Regions from separate parts of the Streptomyces sp. NBC_00078 genome, predicted to be linked through region 2. Evidence: riboswitches for the same ligand, from Rfam matches in the RefSeq annotation. Region 2 holds a riboswitch; the other holds the start of a gene.
The links. A riboswitch is a leader RNA that binds a small molecule or an ion and turns the genes downstream of it on or off. The one in region 2 is predicted to bind S-adenosylmethionine.

Region 1 (3,397 bases), 1.7 Mb from region 2:
CCCGTCCGGTGTTCGGACGGGGCCCTTTGCCATGCCTTCCGGCTGGATAGGGTGGGGGTCGCGGACTCTGCTACGAGTTCACACTTCTCTACGACACCCAGGAGCGGCCCCATGAGCGCTGTGACCCCCGCTGGAGGCGACACCGCGGCGGGCCGTTCCTGGCCCGAGGTACTGAACGCCCTGCTGTACGGCCGCGACCAGAGCGCCGACGCGACGGCCTGGGCGATGGACCAGATCATGCGGGGCGAGGCGACGGACGCCCAGATCGCGGGCTTCGTCGTCGCCCTGCGCGCCAAGGGCGAGACGGTCGAGGAGATCACCGGCGTGGTCCGGGCGATGTACCAGCACGCCAATGTGATCGAGGTGTCGGGCCGCACGGTCGACATCGTCGGCACGGGCGGCGACGGTGCCAAGACGGTGAACATCTCCACGATGTCCGCGCTCGTGGTGGCCGGCGCCGGCGCGAAAGTCGTCAAGCACGGCAATCGCGCGGCCTCCTCGGCGTCCGGCGCCTCGGACGTCCTGGAGAAGCTGGGCGTCAACCTCGACCTCACGCCCGGGCGGGTGGCCGAGGTGGCCGAGGAGGCGGGCATCACGTTCTGCTTCGCGGTGAAGTTCCACCCGGCGCTGCGCCATGTCGCCGCCGCCCGCGGCCAGTTGGGCATCCGGACGGTGTTCAACGCGCTGGGCCCGCTGACCAACCCGGCGAAGGTCAAGGCCCAGGCGGTCGGCGTCGCCGACCCCCGGCTGGCGCCGATGATCGCGGGCGTCCTGGCCGAGCGAGGCAACTCCTCGCTCGTCTTCCGCGGCGACGACGGCCTCGACGAACTGACCACGACGGCGACGTCCCACGTCTGGATCGTCCGGGACGGCAAGGTCACCGAGGAGTCCTTCGACCCCCGTGACGTCGGCCTCGAACTGGTGCCGGTGCAGGCCCTGCGCGGCGCCGACCCGTCGTTCAACGCGGAGGTCGCCCGCAGACTCCTGGACGGTGAGACGGGCCCGGTCCGCGACGCGGTACTGCTGAACTCGGCGGCGGCGCTGGTGGCGCTCGATCCGGGCTCCGGGACGCTGGCAGAGCAGCTGCGGGCCGGCATGGGCAGGGCGGCGGAGTCGATCGACTCGGGTGCGGCCAAGCAGACGCTGGAGCGCTGGGTGGCGGCCAGCAACCGCTGAGGTGTGACGCGGGGCGCAGTCCAGAATCCGGACTGCGCCTTGCGGACCGAAGATCGTATGGCAAGATGTCGTACCAGGTCATGAGTGACAGTCATGAGGCCCCGGCCGACTGTCCGGCAACCCTCCGTCCGTGGCGGGGTGCCCCGGGTGAAGACCAGGCCGTGCACAAAAGGTGTGCGGCAAGCGCGGGCCCCTCCCACTGCCAGGGGTCCTGGTCGTCGAGGAGTCTTCTGTGAGCAAGCGAATGCGATAGGGCGTAGCCCTGCCTCCGCGTACCCCTTTTCACTTTTCCTTGCCTCTCACGGGAGTTCCCCCATGTCTGTCTCCTCCGCTGCCGTCGCCCAGACCATTTGTGCCCCGCTGCCCGTTCTGGGCCGGGATGTCACCGTCCCGCTCGTGACGGGCGGCGAGGTCACCTACGCCGCGCTCGACTACGCGGCCAGCGCCCCCGCCCTCCAGCGGGTCTGGGACGACGTGGCGGCTTACGCCCCGTACTACGGCAGCGTCCACCGCGGTGCCGGGTACCTCTCGCAGCTGTCGACCGACCTGTTCGAGAACGCCCGCAGGACGGTCGCGGAGTTCCTCGACTGCCGTGCCGACGACCAGCTGGTCTTCACCCGCTCCACGACGGACTCGCTCAACCTCCTCGCCGCCGCCCTGCCCGCCGACTGCCAGGTCTTCGTCTTCGAGACCGAGCACCACGCCGCCCTGCTCCCGTGGAAGGACGCTCGGGTCACCTGCCTCGACGCCCCGCGCACCCCGCGGCAGGCCGTCGAGATCCTGGAGCGCGCCCTCGCCGACCGCACCGTGCCGATCGACGGGGGGCACGGCCCGGCACTGGTCTGTGTGACCGGCGCCTCGAACGTCACCGGCGAGCTGTGGCCGGTGCGCGAGCTGGCGGCGGCGGCGCACGCCCACGGTGCCCGCATCGTCCTGGACGCGGCCCAGCTCGCCCCCCACCACCCGGTCTCCGTGCGGGACCTCGACGTCGACTGGGTCGCCTTCTCCGGCCACAAGCTGTACGCGCCCTTCGGCTCCGGCGTGCTGGCCGGCCGCGCCGACTGGCTCCGGGCCGCAGACCCCTACCTCGCGGGCGGCGGCGCCAGCCGCAAGGTCACGCGGCGCGAGGACGGGGGAGTGGACGTGGAGTGGCACGAGAGCGCCGCCCGCCACGAGGCCGGCTCCCCCAACGTGATCGGCGTCTACTCCATCGCGTCGGCCTGCAAGGCCCTCACCGAGGCCGGCTTCGACACGCTGGTCGCCCGCGAGCAGCACCTGATCGAGAAGGTGAAGGCGGGCCTCGCCCAGGTCCCGGAGGTCCGGATCCTCTCCCTCTTCGGCGAGGACGCGCCCCGGGTCGGCGTGATCTCCTTCGTCGTCGAGGGCTGGAACAGCTCGCACTTCGCCGCCGCCCTCTCCGCCGAGTACGGCATCGGCGTCCGCGACGGCCTCTTCTGCGCCCACCCGCTGGTCCGCACGCTGCTGGGCAGCGACCCGCACACCCAGGGCGAGTGCGGCGCCCCCGAGGCCGCGCCCGGCGAGAAGTCCCTCAACGCGATCCGGGTGAGCTTCGGCGCGGGCACCCCCGACGAGCACGTCGAGCGCTTCGTCAACGCCGTGAAGGAGCTGGTGAGCGACGGAGCGAAGTGGCAGTACCGCACGGAGGGCGGCCGCTGCGTCCCCTCGGTCTGAGCCGGGCTACGCCTTCGGGCGGCGTCCGCGACCGGTCAGGAGTCCAGGCCGATCGCGAACGCCGCCTCCAGGTCGTGCTGGGAGTAGGTCCGGAACGCCACGTGCGTGTCCGTCCCCTCCACGCCGGGGATCCTGCTGATTCGGCCCGGGATGACCTCGGCCAGGTCCTCGTGCTGCTTGACCCGCACCATCGCGATCAGGTCGTAGGTACCGGTGACCGAGAAGACCTCGCTCACCGACTCCAGCGCCGCGATCGACTCCGCGATCTCGGGGATCCGGTCCACGCTGGTCTTGATGAGGACGATCGCGGTGATCACGGCTGGTTCTCTCCCTCGGGGGTCGGAGCTGGGGCGGACTTCACTGTAGTCGCCCGCCCGTCGCCCACCACCGCCCTTCCCGGGCCGCCCTTCGGTCCCTCGCCACGTCCGAAGCGGACCCAGGCCAGGAGGAAGCCCAGGCCGAAGCCCACCAGGTGGGCCAGATAGGCCACCCCCGGGCCCGCGGGCGCCCGCCCCGCCGCCAGCCACTG
Region 2 (3,397 bases):
TCGACCTGTTTGAGTCAGCCTCCGGCGACGGCCGGGATGATCGAGACACCGGCACCGTCCGGGGTCGCCGTCTCCAGCCCCTGCTCGAAGCGCACGTCGTCGTCGTTCACGTACACGTTGACGAAGCGGCGCAGCTTGCCCTGGTCGTCGAGAACGCGCGCGGCGATACCCGTGTGCTTCTTCTCCAGGTCGGCGATGACCTCGCCGAGGGTGCCCCCTTCGGCGGCGACCTCGGCCTGGCCCCCGGTGTAGGTGCGCAGGATGGTGGGGATGCGGACGGAAACGCTCATGTTCAAACCTCCGGTCAGGTACTCGCCCTCAGGGGCGCGGGGCTGTGTTGGATGTGCCGCTGCTGCCGTCGCGTGGGCGCGACCAGCCCCCAGCGGCCCGCAGACAAGAACAGCTACACGAGCCCAGCGTCGCGGAACGACTCCAGGTTGGGACGAATCGTCGCGGTCAGCCCCGTGCCGGCCACCGCGTCCAGCGTCTTGAGGCCGTCACCGGTGTTCAGGACGACCGTCGTCAGGGCCGGGTCCAGCAGACCGTTCTCGATCAGCTTCTTCGTCACACCGACGGTCACCCCGCCGGCGGTCTCCGCGAAGATGCCCTCGGTCTGGGCGAGCAGCCGGATCGCGTCGACGACCTGCTCGTCGTTGACGTCCTCCACCGCACCGCCGGTGCGGCGGGCGATGTCGAGAACGTAGGGGCCGTCCGCCGGGTTGCCGATCGCCAGGGACTTGGCGATGGTGTTCGGCTTCTGCGGCCGCACGACGTCGTGGCCCGCCTTGTACGCGACCGACACCGGCGAGCAGCCCTCGGCCTGCGCACCGAAGATCTTGTACGGCTTGTCCTCGACGAGCCCGAGCCTGATCAGTTCCTGCAGACCCTTGTCGATCTTCGTGAGCTGGGAGCCGGAGGCGATCGGGACGACCAGCTGGTCCGGGAGCTGCCAGCCGAGCTGCTCGCAGATCTCGTACGCCAGGGTCTTGGAGCCCTCGGCGTAGTACGGCCGCAGGTTGACGTTGACGAAGCCCCAGCCCTCGCCGGCCGGGTCGCCGATCAGCTCGGAGCAGAAGCGGTTCACGTCGTCGTAGTTGCCCTCGATGCCGACGAGCTCGCCGCCGTAGACCGCGGCCATGACGACCTTGCCCTGCTCCAGGTCGTGCGGGATGAAGACGCAGGAGCGGAAGCCGGCGCGGGCGGCGGCGGCACCCACCGCACCGGCGAGGTTGCCGGTGGAGGAGCAGGAGAGGGTGGTGAAGCCGAAGGCGCGCGCGGCCTCGATGGCCTGCGCGACGACGCGGTCCTTGAAGGAGTGCGTCGGGTTGCCGGAGTCGTCCTTCACGAAGAGCTTGCCGGCGTCGACGCCCAGCTCACGCGCCAGGTTGTCGGCCTTGACGAGCTTGGTCCAGCCGGGGTTGATGTTCGGCTTGTCCGCCACGTCCGCGGGGACGGGCAGCAGCGGCGCATAGCGCCAGATGTTCGCGGGACCCGCCTCGATCTGCTTGCGGAGCTCCTCGGTGTCGTAGGCCGAGAAGTCGTACGCGATCTCGAGCGGGCCGAAACACTCCTCGCAGGCGAAGACCGGACCGAGGGGTACGCGGTGACCGCACTCTCGGCATGAGAGAGCCGCGGCGGGACCCAGATCGACGGTGTTCGTGGTGCTTGCAACAGTCTGCGCAGCCATGTGAGGCGAGGCCCTTTCTCCTCATCTTCCTCACGACGCATCTCGTCGTGAGACGGATTTGGCACCTTCCCTAGCCGGGAGCCTCGCGGAATGATCAACATCGATCTACGAGAACCGACTGGAGGGTTGCCGGGGCTTCATCGGGCCGTATCCCTCTGCCCCTCTGGATGAGCGGTATGTAGTTGTTGAACTCGTGAACACGGGACGACCCCCGACATGCGATGGTCATCAGCGTTGTTCAAGACTGTAACCGAAGGCCAGGACACTTGAGATAGCCGTCCGATGCGCGAGATGGATCACCCAGAATCCACGCTCGCCGAGAGAACGCGAAGGAGCCGCCTACGTGCTGGAAGAAGTCGAGCGCTGGCTGAGCACCCGCTCCTGGTCCCTCACCGATCGCCCGCTGCACCAGATTCTCGCCGCGAAACAGCGCACGGGCCAGTCGGTCAGTGTCGTGCTGCCCGCGCTCAACGAGGAGGAGACGGTCGGCGACATCGTCGCGGTCATCCGTCACGACCTCATGCAGCAGGTCCCGCTCGTCGACGAGATCGTGGTCGTCGACTCCGGGTCCACCGACCGCACCTCCGAGGTCGCCGCGGCGGCCGGGGCCAGGGTCGTGCACCGCGACGACATCCTGCCCCGCCTCCCGGCCGTCCCCGGCAAGGGTGAGGTGCTGTGGCGTTCGCTGCTCGTCACGAGCGGGGACATCGTCTGCTTCATCGACGCCGACCTGAAGGAGTTCTCCTCCGACTTCGTCTACGGGATCGTCGGCCCGCTGCTCACCCACCCCGGGATCGACCTGGTCAAGGGCATGTACGACCGCCCTCTGGGAGGCGCGGCAGGCCAGGGCGGCCGGGTCACCGAACTCATGGCGCGCCCGCTGCTGAACATGCACTGGCCGCAGCTGGCCGGCTTCGTGCAGCCGCTCGGCGGCGAGTACGCGGCCCGCCGCAGCCTGCTGGAACAGCTCCCCTTCCCCGTCGGGTACGGCGTCGAGCTGGGCATGCTGATCGACGCCCTGCATCTGGTGGGCCTCGACGCGCTCGCCCAGGTGGATGTCGGTGTGCGCAAGCACCGGCACCAGGACGGGCAGGCGCTCGGCAGGATGTCCGCCGCGATCTACCGCACGGCCCAGCTGCGACTGGCCCGCGGTCACCTGATCCGGCCGTCGTTGACCCAGTTCGAGCGGGGCGAGGACGGTTTCGAGCCGCGCACCTACTCCGTGGACACGGAGGAACGGCCGCCGATGCTGGAGATCGCCGAGTACGCGACGCGCAAGGTCGCCTGACGGATGCCTGTCACGGGGCGTATACGGTCCGCTCCGAACCACGACCAAACGTTTGAGCGTTTCCGGGCCGGGCTAGGTTGAGGTCTATGGCTTCCACGCAGGGCGCTGCTCATCAGGTTCTGGTCGCCTCCAACCGCGGCCCGGTCTCGTACGAAGTGCGGGAGGACGGCTCGCTGCTCGCCAAGCGCGGCGGCGGCGGGCTGGTCTCCGGTCTGTCCGCGATCGGGCCGGACGCGGACGCCCTGTGGGTGTGCTCGGCGCTGACCGACGGCGACCGGGAGGCGGTACGGCGCGGGGAGGGCGAGGCCGGCGTGCGGATGCTCGCCGTCCCGGCTGACGTGCACGCCGACGCGTACAACGGCATCGCGAACTCGGTCCTCTGGTTCGTCCACCACATGCTGTACCAGACCCCGCTGGAGCCG

Region 1: it holds a riboswitch for S-adenosylmethionine, as region 2 does, so the genes downstream of both, OOK07_RS11305 (aminotransferase class V-fold PLP-dependent enzyme) here and thrC (threonine synthase) in region 2, are expected to answer to the same signal.

What each region holds. Positions count from the first base shown of each region.
Region 1 covers NZ_JAPELX010000001.1:2,414,272-2,417,668, reverse strand. Annotated here, with positions in the region: gene trpD (anthranilate phosphoribosyltransferase) at 112-1,176, shown strand; SAM riboswitch class IV at 1,253-1,368, shown strand; gene OOK07_RS11305 (aminotransferase class V-fold PLP-dependent enzyme) at 1,492-2,868, shown strand; gene OOK07_RS11300 (Lrp/AsnC family transcriptional regulator) at 2,904-3,185, opposite strand; gene OOK07_RS11295 (rhomboid family intramembrane serine protease) at 3,182-3,397, opposite strand, start outside.
Region 2 covers NZ_JAPELX010000001.1:4,129,541-4,132,937, forward strand. Annotated here, with positions in the region: gene OOK07_RS19215 (MoaD/ThiS family protein) at 15-290, opposite strand; gene thrC (threonine synthase) at 404-1,687, opposite strand; SAM riboswitch class I at 1,706-1,861, opposite strand; gene OOK07_RS19225 (glucosyl-3-phosphoglycerate synthase) at 2,031-2,975, shown strand; gene OOK07_RS19230 (alpha,alpha-trehalose-phosphate synthase (UDP-forming)) at 3,062-3,397, shown strand, end outside.